DNA from 3 places in the Shewanella sp. GD03713 genome. Region 3 is predicted to be linked to each of the others. Evidence: predicted binding sites of a transcription regulator. Region 3 holds the regulator's gene; each other region holds the start of a gene.
What was found. The regulator ArgR, encoded in region 3, controls arginine synthesis, uptake and breakdown. The targets are predictions, from matches to a motif close to ANTGAATANNTATTCANT.

Region 1: the regulator ArgR is predicted to act here: its motif matches at 2,783-2,800, upstream of argC (N-acetyl-gamma-glutamyl-phosphate reductase).
Region 2: the regulator ArgR is predicted to act here: its motif matches at 2,882-2,899, upstream of argA (amino-acid N-acetyltransferase).

The regions. Positions count from the first base shown of each region.
Region 1 covers NZ_JAOCIW010000001.1:4,538,708-4,543,631, forward strand. Annotated here, with positions in the region: gene N5E87_RS19875 (ornithine carbamoyltransferase) at 1-744, opposite strand, end outside; gene argB (acetylglutamate kinase) at 757-1,539, opposite strand; gene argC (N-acetyl-gamma-glutamyl-phosphate reductase) at 1,571-2,551, opposite strand; gene ppc (phosphoenolpyruvate carboxylase) at 3,217-4,924, shown strand, end outside.
Region 2 covers NZ_JAOCIW010000001.1:4,394,113-4,399,036, forward strand. Annotated here, with positions in the region: gene rarD (EamA family transporter RarD) at 1-801, shown strand, start outside; gene N5E87_RS19215 (PH domain-containing protein) at 861-1,379, opposite strand; gene argA (amino-acid N-acetyltransferase) at 1,483-2,802, opposite strand; gene rpmG (50S ribosomal protein L33) at 3,126-3,299, opposite strand; gene rpmB (50S ribosomal protein L28) at 3,306-3,542, opposite strand; gene radC (DNA repair protein RadC) at 3,665-4,342, opposite strand; gene coaBC (bifunctional phosphopantothenoylcysteine decarboxylase/phosphopantothenate--cysteine ligase CoaBC) at 4,464-4,924, shown strand, end outside.
Region 3 covers NZ_JAOCIW010000001.1:4,064,068-4,068,991, forward strand. Annotated here, with positions in the region: gene N5E87_RS17805 (DUF393 domain-containing protein) at 1-371, shown strand, start outside; gene mdh (malate dehydrogenase) at 716-1,651, opposite strand; gene argR (transcriptional regulator ArgR) at 1,942-2,412, shown strand; gene N5E87_RS17820 (NAD(P)-dependent oxidoreductase) at 2,636-3,268, opposite strand; gene N5E87_RS17825 (LysR family transcriptional regulator) at 3,372-4,274, shown strand; gene N5E87_RS17830 (Dyp-type peroxidase) at 4,339-4,924, opposite strand, start outside.

The DNA of each region.
Region 1 (4,924 bases), 470 kb from region 3:
CAAGCCCTTATTGACCTGATAAGGTGCAAACTTATCCTTAATTTCCGCTAACGGTGTTGGATCACCCATGGAAATCCAAGTATCAGTATAGATAGCATCGTGACCTTCGATAGCACCAATATCTGAAGTCAGTACAACCTTGCCGCCATATCGGCTGGCAAGTTCTTGTACTTCGGCCACGACGTAGCCATCAGGAAAGTGACCCGCAGGGCAGATCACTGTCATGGTGGCACCGAGAATGGCCGCGCAATACATCAATGAATTCGTCACGTTATTACCGTCACCTACGTACGCTAACTTAACATCACTGATATTTTCAAAATGCTCGGCCAAAGTTAAGAAATCGGCCAGCGCTTGGCAGGGATGATATAAATCCGAAAGCGCATTTATCACAGGCACAGTGCCAAACTCGGCCAATTGTTCGATGGTCTTGTGGGAGAAAGTTCTCGCCACAATAGCATCGGCCCAACAGGACAGGTTAGAAGCAAAGTCAGCGACCGATTCCCGCTTACCTAAGGCACCATTTTGTTGGTCTAGGTATAAACAGTGGCCGCCGAGCTTGTTAATACCGATATCGAAGCTAACACGAGTACGCAGGGATGGCTTTTCAAATAACATCACCACACTCTTACCGTCCAGCGCATGACGATACTCAGCGGGATTCGCTTTAATCGTCTTGGCTAAGGTAATCAGATCCAGCAACTGTTGCTGGGTTAACTCTTTTATCGATAGTAAATGCTTCATAACCTACTCCGCTTATGGTTGGATTTGTGTGCCCACGGCCTCACCTTTTGCTAATGCGACTAATTGGCTTGCATCACGCCATGAGGCAACTTGAACCGCCTGCCCCATCCACTGCGCCACTTCGAGCGCAGCTTCTACTTTTACTTTCATTCCCTTTTCGATCACGCCTTGCTTCACCAACTCGGCAATCTGCTTACCATTCAGTGAAGGGATTAATTGACCTTTACCATCGAGCACGCCAGACACATCCGATAACAGCACCAACTTGCCACCGACCAACTTAGCTAATACCGTCGCCGCTTGGTCAGCGTTCACGTTCAGCATTTGGCCATCGTCCATCATCGCAATCGAGCTACAAATCGGCATCCAACCTTGGGACAGAATAAACTTGAGGTAAGTGGCGTCCTTAGGAGAAACCTCGCCTACTAACCCTAAACGCTCATCTTTGATCTTGGCCGATACTGTGTTGCCATCAGCTAAGCTCATGCCCACACTCACAATCCCAGCCTTTGTCGCTGCGCCTTGGAGGATCTTGTTTGATGTTCCGGCCAGTGCACCAGCAATAATCGGCATTTGCTCCGGCGGGGTCACCCGCAGGCCTTCTAACTTGACGGTTTCCATTCCGTTTGCGGCTAATTGCTCATCGACCAAACAGCCGCCGCCATGCACCATCAGCACTTGCTGACCATTGGCGATCATTGCTGCGGCGGTATCCATTAAACGCGCCATCCCCATTTCACACTGCAGCAGGGCGCCGCCGACTTTAAGAACTAATACTGAGTTGTTGGTAGACATCTTGACGACTCTCTTAAATAAGGATGAACGGTTAAAGGTTAAAGTGAATCTTTATGCATTGCAGGGCTTGGCTCGCCGCGCCTTTCATCAAATTGTCGATCGCACTGGCAACCACTAAGTAGCCACTGTTCTCATCAAACTTCCAACCTAAGTGGCAATTCGGAGTCAGCACCACATCATCCACTTTCGGGAACTGGTTCTGTTTCACTGTCACCAGCGGAGCTTGGTCATACACACTGTATGCCGCAGCCACATCGGCAGTGGTAGTGCCTGGTTTTAGCTGTACCGTGATGGTCGCTAAAATGCCGCGCTTGAAGTTGCCTAGGTGCGGCGTGAAGATCACCTCTTGCCCCAGTTGAGTGGCAATCTCGGGTTGATGTCTGTGGCCTAATACGCCGTAGGGTGTGAGGCTCACTTCGCAAAAACTGGTATGCAGCTGTGCCTTACGACCCGCGCCCGTCACACCGCTGACCGCATTGATCACTGGATAGGCTGAGGTCAGTAAATTCTTTAATGGTTTCAATGCTGTTAATGATGCTGTTGGGTAACAACCTGGCACAGCAATCATCTTAGTCGCGGCGACTTCTTTGGCATTCCACTCGGCTAGACCATAGACTGCCTTGGCCAACACTTCGGGATATTCATGCTCAAAACCGTACCACTTGGGGTACTGCGCCACATCGCTGAAACGATAGGCACCGCTTAAGTCAAACACGGCTAAACCTTGGTTATAGAACCAAGCCGTTAAATGCAAACTCACCGAATGCTCGGTCGCTAACACCACGGCATCCGCCTCGGCAACGATCTTCGCCTTCGCTTCTTCAGTCAGTGGTGACAGAGCTAAGTCAATGTGGCTGTAGACAGGGTACAAATCTGCTAAAGCTCTACCTTTATCTAAACTATTTTCAGAGACATACAGACCTTGAATCGATAATTCAGACTCCGCATGGACTAAAGCTGTTAGTTGTGCGCCTGTGTAACCACTGGCACCGATAATGGCGATGTTTTTCATATGTATTTTTATAAACCGAATCAAAGAGACTTAAAGAATAGATGAATAGCGTACACGCACCAGCGTATATCTATGATGACAAGACTATCGTCGTAGGAAATCGTAATGGGTCGTTATTTTATTCACTGACGGCTTAACGCTATACATCATGATATTTACTCTACAGGTCACAAGGGGTGACTCATCTCAACTGCTGGCTAGACTACCACAAAGATCTATTTATGCAATATATGTGAATATATATTTTTATTAAATTTTGTCTTTTATCTGCGTTCAAGCACGCTTAGCAAATAACACAATACTTCACTAACTGCTTAATAACTCAGTTATCTATGGATGAAAGACTGAAAAATCAGTCCTTTTTATTAACACCGAATACACATCCCCGCAAAGCCGCAAATGATGCAGTTCATATTCACTTCCACTAAACATAATAAAATATTGCGTTAGCTCGCATTTATATTGAATATTCTTCAACAATTATCGCGATTAGTTGCATATCAGATAAGCCAGTCGTATAAGTTATAAGTTCTGCTGTTGACCATTGCCCTCAGTGGTGGGTATTGTGCTAGCGGGCTATATACCCAAGCGACCTGAAGACTCTCATCACCTACAGGTTGTTTGGGTATATTGCGGATTTTTATATTTTTCAATTCGGAGTAACTATGGCAGGTAATGTGGCAGACAATGTGACCGACATGTATGCGTCGTTAAGATCGAACGTGAGTATGTTAGGGCAAATCTTGGGCGATACGATGCGCACCCACCTCGGCGATTCTTTCCTCGAGAAGGTTGAGCAAATTCGTAAACTCGCAAAAGATTCCCGCCGTGGCGACGAAGCGGCACGTGAGCAAATGCTAGAACTGCTCACGGCGCTCCCCGATGAAGAGTTAGTGCCTTTTGCCAAAGCCTTCAACCAATTCCTCAACTTAGCAAACTTATCCGAACAATTTCATACTATTAGCCGTAACTGCGATGAGCTGGTTTGCGTACCGGATCCGGTCGAACAGTTGCTTGGCCGCATGCTTAATGGCCGTATCGATCAAACCAAGATGTTGGATTGCTTAAAAACGCTGGATATCGACTTAGTCCTCACCGCGCATCCAACGGAAATCTCTCGCCGCACACTGATCCAAAAATATGCAGCGATTGTGGATTGCCTCGCCGAGCAAGAAAACAATCAACTGTCGGACAGAGAGCGCCGCCAAATTAATCTGCGTCTGCGCCAGTTAATCGCCCAAATCTGGCACACCAATGAAATTCGACGTGAACGCCCAACACCTGTGGACGAAGCCCGCTGGGGATTATCCACCATTGAAGAATCCCTCTGGCATGCCGTCCCCGACTTTTTAAGGCAGCTCAACGATCAAGTACAAGATCGCACAGGCCAACAATTGCCTATCGATATCGCACCGGTGCGCTTCTCAAGCTGGATGGGTGGCGATCGCGACGGCAACCCCTTTGTGACTGCTAAAGTCACCCAAGAAGTGTTAGATCGTAATCGCCATGCCGCCGCCCGTTTATTCCTCAAGGACATAGTGTTGCTGGTTGGCGAGTTATCGATGGAAGAAGCCAACAGCGAGCTGATGGCGTTTACCAACAATAGCTGTGAACCCTATCGTTTTGTGCTGCGCTCATTAAGACAAAAACTGCGCGACACCATAGATTACTTAAACGCCCGCATCGAGGGCCATAATCCTGAAGTGGATAAATCGGCGCTGATTTGGCAAGAAAGCGATCTGAAAGCGCCGCTAGAGATGCTGTATAAGAGTTTATGTGACTGCGGCATGCGTTTGATTGCTAACGGTTTACTCCTCGACATTCTGCGCCGTCTCGCTTGTTTTGGCATCCATATGTTACGGCTCGACATCCGCCAAGACGCAGGCCGCCACTGCGATGTACTTGCAGAGTTAACCCGCTATCTAGGTATGGGTGACTTTAACCATTGGGATGAAACCGAAAAACAAGCCTTCTTGCTGCGTGAACTCAGTAACCGTCGCCCGCTGATCCCGAGTAACTGGCAACCTTCTGCCGATGTGGCCGAAGTGCTTAACACTTGCCGCTTAATTGCTAAACATCCTGCTAAGGCGTTGGGCTCCTATGTGATTTCCATGGCGAGCAAGCCTTCAGATGTATTAACCGTATTATTACTACTCAAAGAAACTGGCTGCACTCATCCAATGCGTGTTGTGCCGCTATTTGAAACCTTAAGCGACTTAAATAACGCCGCCGAGTGTATTACCGCACTGCTCGATATCGACTGGTACCGTGGTTACACCAAAGGCATGCAAGAGGTGATGATCGGCTATTCTGACTCGGCCAAAGACGCGGGTGTAATGGCAGCCGCTTGGGCGCAATATCGCGCACAGGAGC
Region 2 (4,924 bases), 330 kb from region 3:
CTCCACCATGTTTCGGCGACCGAAATTTTACTGCATCGGGTGATCTGGTCATTTGTGTTTATGGTGATCATCATGCTGTTTATCGGTGGCTTTGGAAAGCTGCGCCAACTGTTTAAACAGCCAAAGCAGTTACTCGTGCTCACCATCACCTCCCTGCTGATTGCCGCCAACTGGTTGATTTTTATCTGGGCCGTGAATAACGATCATATGCTCGATGCCAGCTTGGGTTACTTTATTAACCCCCTACTGAATGTGCTGCTCGGCATGCTGTTTTTAGGTGAAAGATTACGCAAGTTGCAATGGTTTGCCGTCGCGCTGGCGAGCGCTGGCGTGCTTATTCAGTTGATTTCATTCGGTTCAATCCCCATTGTTTCCCTCGCCTTGGCGGGCACCTTCGGGGTGTATGCGCTGCTGCGTAAAAAGGTCAACGTGGATGCAAAATCGGGTCTGCTAGTCGAAACCGCTATCCTGCTACCGGTCGCATTGGTTTATCTGGTCGCGACTTTAGATAGCGCCACGGCGAATATGCTCACCAACGATTGGCATCTTAATTTGTTATTGATGGCGGCGGGGATTGTTACCACAATTCCACTATTGTGTTTTGCCGGTGCAGCGGTACGCATCCCATTGTCTATGCTCGGCTTTTTCCAATATATCGGCCCGAGTATTATGTTTATCCTCGCGGTAACCTTATTCAATGAACCCTTCGATGCCGAGAAGAGCATCACCTTTGGTTTTATCTGGAGCGCCCTGTTGGTGTTCACCTTCGATATGGCCTATAAACGCAAAACGGCGCGATAACATCACGCCGCAGCCGACAGTTGCAAAAATAGTGGTTAAGTGAGCGTGTACTTAGCCTGCTATTTTTGTAGCTGGGTGATCAACCTTTCGCCCTCGGGCACAGACAAAAGCAGATTGTAGCCTCGCGTCGTTGGCACTAGCACTAGCTCGGATTTATCCGTCACAGCCACAAATGCCTTACCCTTCCCTTTTAGATTAAACCAGCCGAGTTGAAACCCTGGCATACCTATACCATTGGTCTTAAAGCTGGGCGCTAAATCCGCCTCCAGCTTCAAGTCGATAATGCGCGCCTGCTCGACCAGCAGCTCGGAGCGTGCTAACTGCACTTTATAGAAGGGAATATCAAGTTTTAGCTCTGTGTCGGTTAGCGCGATTTCAGCATTATGGGATTGATAAAACACCCAAGAAAATCCGCCAATCATCACTAACAAAATACCTAAGCTCGCCGATTTAGCCACTTTCGGCATAGGTTTAACCCACAACATCCACAGTACGCCAGCTAAGCCTAACAACAAGATAATAAAGCTTAAAATGGAGATTTGAGTCAGAGGCGCGAGGGAGAAAAACTGAGTCACCATGGTGGGCAGTCCTTAAGGAAGAAAAGCTTAATCTGCCAACAAAGACATATTATGTCAACAAAAATGCCAGCGCTAGGCTGGCATCTTATCAAGCGTGCAAAGCTTACAGATCGAGGGCGAGAATTTTAGAGCGGCGCTGGTAGTTATACAGCTGCTTTTTCTTTTGCGGTAAGGCTTCCACATCTTCAATCACAAAGCCATGCTCTAAGAACCAGTGAATGCTGCGGGTCGTCAAGGCAAACAAACGGGAATAACCGCGGCTACGCGCCTGACCTATGATGTTTTTCAGCAGCAAACTGCCCCTATCCGCATCGCGATAATCTGGGTGCACCACCAAACAGGCAAACTCCCCGGCGTTATCCTCTTCAAAGGGATACAGGGCCGCACAGCCAATGACTAAGCCATCACGCTCAATCAACATAAACTGCTCGATCTCAATCTCAAGCTGCTCACGACTGCGGCGCACCAAAATGCCTTGCTCTTCCAAGGGACGAATTAAGTTTAGTACGCCACCAATATCGCTAATCGACGCGCGGCGCAGACGCTCAGCGCTTTCTGTCACGATTTGCGTACCTATGCCTTCACGGGAGAACAACTCCTGCAGCAAGGCGCCGTCATCGAGGTAACTGACCAAATGACAACGTGGTACACCATTGCGGCACGCATCAATACTCGCCTTGAGGAAGGCCATGGTGCCCACACAGGCTGAACCTTGCTCAGCGAGCTTATTAAGAATGTTTTGCGCGTCATTTGGCATTAATTCGGCAATCACATCGCCATTGCGATCGAGGATGCCGTTTTGCGAACTAAAGCCAATCATCTTATCGGCCTTCAGCTTGATCGCGACTTGAGTGGCAATCTCTTCGGCGGTGAGGTTAAAACTTTCGCCAGTGACGGATGCGGCAATCGGCCCCATCAACACGATACAGTGGTTATCGAGCTGACGCTTAAGCCCTTGAGTATCGATACGGCGCACTTTGCCGCTTAAACAAAAATCAACGCCATTATCGACCCCCAGAGGCTGGGCGATCACAAAGTTACCGCTGACTAAGTTGATTTGCGCGCCTTGCATCGGCGTATTACTGAGACTCATCGATAAACGTGCCGTGATATCAAACTGCAATGCGCCCGCGACCTGTTTGATCACTTTAAGCGAGTCTTCATCGGTGATACGTACACCTTCGTGGTAGGCGGGTTCAATCCCATTGGCTGCCAATGCCGCATCGATTTGCGGCCTCGCGCCATACACCAACACCACTTTAATGCCTAAACTGTGCAACAGGGCCACGTCATTTAAAATGCCGCGAAATTGATTTTGTGCTAAAGCCTCGCCACCCAACATCACCACAAAGGTTTTCCCTCTATGGGCATTGACGTAAGGGGCAGAATGACGAAATCCATCAACCAGTTCAGTGGTACGCACGCGTTGTTTACACCTCATATTTGAGCTGGCAATGCCAACATGACACACCAGGAGTGAATGACTAAAACACGCGTATAGTATTGCATTTTAATTCACCAATAAAGAATTTATTCTCATTAAAATGCAGTTTTAATACAATAAAGTGCTTATATTTTCAAAAAATTGCATTTTTGATAAATGATCACATTTTTTTAACTCGATGTGATTTAGCTGCACTGGCCAAGTATGGGACAGATTTATCTCAACTTGATGACTTGAAGCCAAAAAAAGACCAAAAAAAAGCCCCTTAGATAAGGGGCTTTTCTCGAAACACTAAACAAGGATTACTTGATTTTTGCTTCTTTGTAGATAACGTGCTGACGAATAACTGGATCAAATTTTTTGATTTCCATTTTTTCTGGCATGTTACGCTTGTTTTTTTCAGTTGTGTAGAAGTGACCAGTTTTAGCTGTAGAAACTAATTTGATCTTCTCACGATTACCTTTAGCTTTAGCCATGATCTATTACACCTTCTCGCCACGGGCACGAAGTTCAGCAACAACAACTTCAATACCTTTCTTATCGATCAGACGGATACCTTTAGTAGATACACGTAACTGTACGAAACGTTTTTCTTCTTCTAACCAGAAACGGTGGTTTTGCAGGTTAGGTAAAAAACGACGACGGGTCGCGTTTTTTGCGTGCGAACGGTTGTTACCAACCATCGGCTTCTTGCCAGTAACTTGGCATACTCTTGACATGTCAGTCTTCTCCAAAAAACAATTTTAACGCTCGAGCATTAATGTACCTCGTATGGCCGTCGCCCGAGGCACAAAGAGGGCGCATTTTATACACGATCATAGAGGTAAGATCAAGCGTTAGATTAATTAATCCAGCCTCGTTCCGCGAAGGAAACTATCTCTCGATCACCAACAACCATATGGTCCAGTAAGGATACGTCTATGGTTGCTAACGCATTTTTTAATCGCTCAGTTATTCGTCTGTCAGCCTGACTGGGCTCGGCAATACCAGACGGATGATTGTGACACACTATGACGGCAGCAGCCTTTTTCTCCAGCACTAGGCTCACCACTTCACGTGGATACACCGAAGCTGAATCTATTGTTCCGCGGAATAATTCGACGAATTGAATCACTCTATGCTGGCTATCCAGCAGCAAAATTGCGAACACTTCATAGGAGCGGTCAGCTAATTGTCTCATTAAATAATCCCGAGTTAAATCGGGATTTGTCAAAACCTGACCTCTCTGCAGGTTTTCTTGTGCCACACGCCTCGCTAATTCAGCCGCGGCTTGAAGCTGGGCGTATTTTACAGGTCCCACGCCCGGAAGTCGACACACCTGATGCTTTGGTGCGCAAAGTAAGCTTCTTAATCCACCAAATTCATGAATGAGTGAGCGTGCAAGGTCGACCGCATTCAAACCGCTCAGCCCATTTCGCAGTAAAACGGCCAGTAATTCTGCATCCGAGAGATGGGCGGCGCCTTTTACTAATAATTTATCCCGCGGGCCTTCACCCTCGGGCCAATCCTTAATCGCCATACGACCTCCCTGTCAGCGCGAATTTTCACTTTAGACAAGTATGGACGAGATTTTTTGAACTGGGACAGTCACGCCAATTAGTCGCTTTGTGGTATGGTTGGCGACATTATTTCAATCTCGGATGATGTCTGTGAGCCTGATAACGAAAAACGTCCTACTGGGTATTGGCGGCGGCATAGCGGCCTACAAAAGTGCAGATTTAGTGCGCCGCTTAAAAGAACGCGGCTTTGATGTGCGCGTGGTGATGAGCCAGAGCGCCATGGAATTTATTACCCCTCTCACTCTGCAAGCCTTATCAGGCCATCCCGTGGCATCAAGTTTACTCGATCCGGCTGCCGAAGCGGCAATGGGTCATATCGAGCTCGCGCGCTGGGCGGATTTAGTGATTATCGCCCCTGCAACGGCAAATTTGCTGGCCCGAATCAATGCGGGCATGGCGGATGAGCTTATCACCACCACTTGCCTTGCGACCGAAGCGCCGATAGCCCTGTGCCCCGCAATGAATCAACAGATGTATCGCAATGCGGCCACTCAAGCCAATTTAACGAGTTTACAAGGCCGAGGTTATACCCTGTGGGGCCC
Region 3 (4,924 bases):
ACGACGGCAATTGCCCTTTATGTTGCGCCGAAATGCGTCAGCTTAAAGCGCGCGATCCCGATGATCGCATCGAACTTGTGGATCTTAATGCTGACAATTTCAGCTCTCGATTCAGCTATATCGATAAAGACTACGCCAATACCATTCTCCATGGCGAAACCGCCTCTGGCGACGTGCTGCTAGGGCTAGATGTCACCTGCAAAGCATGGGCACTAACTGGCACTCGCCCTTGGGTACAAGTGCTACGCTTACCGCTTATCAAACCTATCGCGGATTGGTGCTACCTGAGATTCGCCAAGCACAGATACCGCATCTCTTACTTACTGACGGGCAAGGCGCGCTGCGACAATCAATGCCAACTGCCTAAGTAGTTATACCAATCGTATTAAATATCTGTTCATTCAGCGGGAGTTCAACGCGCTTTAGACAAGGCGAAGGCTTGAAGGCATAGTGGTGCTCTGTCGAAAGCCTTAAACGCAGTATAAAGCGCGTTGAAACCCGCCCTTCGGGAGCCTCACAGGCATCCCACTCCGGTGTTGCATTGACTTAAAAGGGAATGACCATTTCTGCGTCAATGCGCCTTGGATTGAAATGCCTGTGAGGCTCTGAACTGATTAGATATTTAATGTGATTGGTATTAGCCTCAAGTAAAGACTCAAATTCTGCCCATAAAAAAACGGAGCCATTGGGCTCCGTTTTTGATAATCCAGATGGATTACTTAACGAAATCAACGCCTAGTTTGATATCGCCTTTCAGCGTATCTAACATAGAATCACGGGCGTTAGCTTCGAATGCGCTCACTTCACCGTAAGGCAGTACTTTTTCGATACCGTTTTTGCCTAACAGCACTGGTTGAGCGAAGAATTCTGCGTGCTCGCTGCCGCCGTCAACGTAAGCACATTCAACGATGTTAGCTTCGCCTTGTAGACCACGAACCAGAGACATACCGAAACGGCAAGCCGCTTGACCCATAGACAGAGTCGCGCTTCCGCCACCAGCTTTAGCTTCAACCACTTCTGTACCCGCGTTTTGGATACGCTTGGTCAGAGAAGCGACTTCTTCATCAGAGAAAGTCACGCCTTCCACTTGAGACAGTAATGGCAGAATAGTCACGCCGCTGTGGCCGCCGATGACGTTCACTTTAACGTCAGCAACGTTTAAGCCTTTTAACTCAGCGATGAAAGTTTCAGAACGGATAACGTCCAGAGTCGTCACACCGAACAGACGATTCTTGTCGTAAACACCCGCTTTCTTCAACACTTCTGCTGCGATAGCAACAGTGGTGTTTACTGGGTTAGTGATGATACCCACTAAGGCTTTAGGGCAAGTCACTGCCACTTTTTCGATCAGGTTACGAACGATACCTGCGTTGATGTTGAACAGATCTGAACGATCCATACCAGGCTTACGCGCAACACCAGCAGAAATTAGAACAACGTCAGCACCTTCCAGTGCAGGCGTTGGATCTTCACCAGCAAAACCTTTGATTTCAACCGCAGTAGGGATGTGGCTCAAGTCAACCGCAACACCCGGAGTAACCGGTGCGATATCGTATAGAGACAGTTTAGAACCCGCAGGTAATTGAGTTTTTAACAGTAGGGCGAGAGCCTGGCCGATACCACCAGCAGCACCAAGTACAGCAACTTTCATAGTTATCTCCGTTATTTCTCGGATATGTGTGACATGGATCTAATTTCCGTTGGCGTCACATTACTGGAATGTCACGTTAATTTCAATTATCCCTTAGTCGTGGAGACAAAGTTTTAGCGAAACTGAGCATTCCAATGTTGAATATTTACTCTAGTTCAATATCAATACCGACAACACGGCTATCCAGCCATCCGTTAATTGCATTTTTATTCAGTCATAATGGTTATTTGTTGACAGTTTGACCAAAACTATTCAAAATACGCCTGTTTTTTTGAATAAAGAATAAGACTATGCAAACGACCAAGAATCAGGATGACCTTGTTAGAATTTTTAAGGCGATTTTAAAAGAGGAGCGCTTTGGCTCCCAGAGTGAAATTGTCGCCGCTTTACAAGCAGAAGGCTTTAGCAATATTAACCAATCGAAAGTGTCTCGGATGCTCAGCAAGTTCGGTGCAGTACGCACCCGCAACGCTAAGCAGGAGATGGTTTATTGCTTACCCGCTGAACTAGGCGTGCCTACCGCAGGCAGCCCGTTAAAGAACTTAGTGCTCGATGTTGACCATAACCAAGCCATGATTGTCGTTCGCACCAGCCCTGGCGCCGCGCAATTAATTGCCCGTTTATTGGATTCCATCGGTAAGCCAGAAGGGATTTTGGGGACCATTGCCGGAGACGATACTATCTTTATTTGTCCATCCAGCATCCAAGATATCGCCGATACCTTGGAAACCATCAAATCTTTATTCAACTACGCAGAATAAAAAAACAGGTCAGCTTGCTGACCTGTTCTCTTTTATCTGTACGCTTTTCAGTCCAACATTGCCCTCATTTCAGGGCTAGTGTCCCGATTACGTTACAGCATAAGACCTATCTGTTGGCTTGAATGACGCTTGCTTGGAACAAAGACTCGTCACCCCGAGCTCACAAACCTTAGCTTATTGACCTTAACTCATCGACATTAGTCGTCGACCAGAGTCTATAGCCTTAGTAAGCCACACTGATCCTTTGATTAGGATGCGCCACGTTTTCCGCTTCATCGAGCATCGCTTTGGCGTAGTCGGCCACTGAAATCTTGCTCTGACCATTCGCATCGGTAAAGAAGCTATCTCCGCCTAAACGGTAAGGACCTTCGCTGGCGCCTGGGTAAATTTCTGCCGCTGGACTGACAAAAGTCCAGTTAACCATAGTATTGGCGGCGCGAAATGCCTTCAATGCCTCACCTTGAGCCAAGGCTTCATCCTTATAGGCAGGCGGGAAGTCTGGACTTGAAACCAAGGTCACTCCCGGTGCCACTTCTAAACTCCCCGCACCACCGACCCAAAGTAGACGTGGCACTTTTGCCTGTGGCAACACGGCTAATAGATTATTGACCGTTTTTGCCACTAAGCCGTGATTCTGCTCGGCGCGCGCACCCACTGCGGCAATCACTAAATCGACACCCGCAAATGTGTCGGCTTCCAATGGCTGAGTCAGGTCAACACTACGCACTTCTGCTGCTGTTTCGCCAAGCTTGCTTGGGTCACGCACTAAGGCAACCACTTCATGACCACGGCTCAGCGCCTCGTTAAAAATGGTTCCGCCAATCCAACCTGATGCACCTAATACTGCAATTTTCATTTGATAAGTCTCGCTACTGATTTAAATTGAGACCAGTTTACTTGCGACACTTCACGTGATAAATATCGATAAATGAGCATGATTATTTCAGATTGAGATACTAATGGATAAAATCGCCGCCATGCGCAGCTTTATCGAAGTGGCCAACTGTGGCAGCTTTACTAAGGCCGCAGAACACCTCGATCTCAGTCGCCTACAGGTTTCACGTCATATTCAAGAAATTGAGCAATGGCTGAGTTTACGTTTATTGCACCGCACGACCCGCAGCGTCAGCCTCACTCTGCAGGGGGAAGAAGCCCTGCAATATTGTCAGCGGGTGCTGAGCGAAGTCGCCGCAATGGAAAGCCGCGCCCATAGTCATAACACCGAATTAGTTGGCAGTATTCGCATCGCTACGCCCGTCGGGCTTGGGCAGCACAGTCTGTTTGATGTGGTCGATCGCTTTATAAAATTGCACCCTAAGGTCAATATTCAGCTGTTAATGTCGGACAGTTTTGCCCAGTTGGTGGATGAGCGGGTGGACGTGGCACTGCGCTATACCGAGCAGCCCGATGAGAATTTGATTGCCCGCAAACTGATGAGCATAGATGCCGTGCTGTGCGCCGCGCCCAGTTACTTGGCTCAAGCCGAGCCGCTAACCGTCCCTAACGATCTACTCAGCCATAATTGCCTTATTCATAGCTCGCAGCAACACTGGCAGCTACTCAAGGAGCAACAGAGTGAGCTGATTAAACCAATGGGGAATCTGATGGCGAATGAAATGGGAGTGCTGGTTAGCGCCGCATTGCGCGGGCATGGCATTGCCTACTTGCCCTGTGACTTAGCTAATCCCTATCTCGCCAGTGGCCAACTGCAAGAAGTGCTCCCCGAATACACGGCGCCAGGGCAAACCCTCTGGGCGGTGTACCTCTCCCGCAGTTATCAACAAGCGCTGGTGCGCGCCTTTATCGATTTTACCGCCCAGCAGTGGCAGCAGGATCTCAGCAAGTGGACGACGGCGAGTTAAGCCCACAAACAAAAACGCACTGAGGCTTTAAGGCTCAGTGCGTTGAGTCGCGGTTTACAAAGGCTTAATTATCGAACTGCATCAAAAAATCTAAGCTTGGGGCGAAGAAAGAAGACCCCGTCAAGGCACTGGTAAAGTGCATCAAGTGATCGTGGTTACCCGCACCATCGCCAAACACCATGCTGTGGAGCATCTTCTCAAAGTGCTCTGGGGTGCGACAGGTTGAAATAAACATCAGCCCTTGCTCCTTGAGCGAACCGTAAGGCATGCTCTGGCGCAAAATCTCAATCGACTTGCCGTTGTCATCCTTGAGGTTGACCCGCTTGATATGGCTGGTTAATGGCTTATCTTCCGACTCGTATTCGATGTTGTCTTGCTTAGTACGACCGATAATATCTTCTTGCTTTTTAAGCGGTAATCTATGCCACTTACTCAAGTTATGGGCGTACTTTTGCACATGAATGTAGCTGCCGCCCTTAAATTCAGGCTCTTCATCCCCGACCAAGGCAACCTCTTGACGATGGCGCCCTTTCGGATTTTCAGTGCCATCGACAAAGCCTGTTAAGTCGCGACTATCCATAAATCTAAAGCCGCGTTCCTCTTCGACTAACTCGACTAAGTCTTCGAACATTTGGCTGATTTCGTTGGCG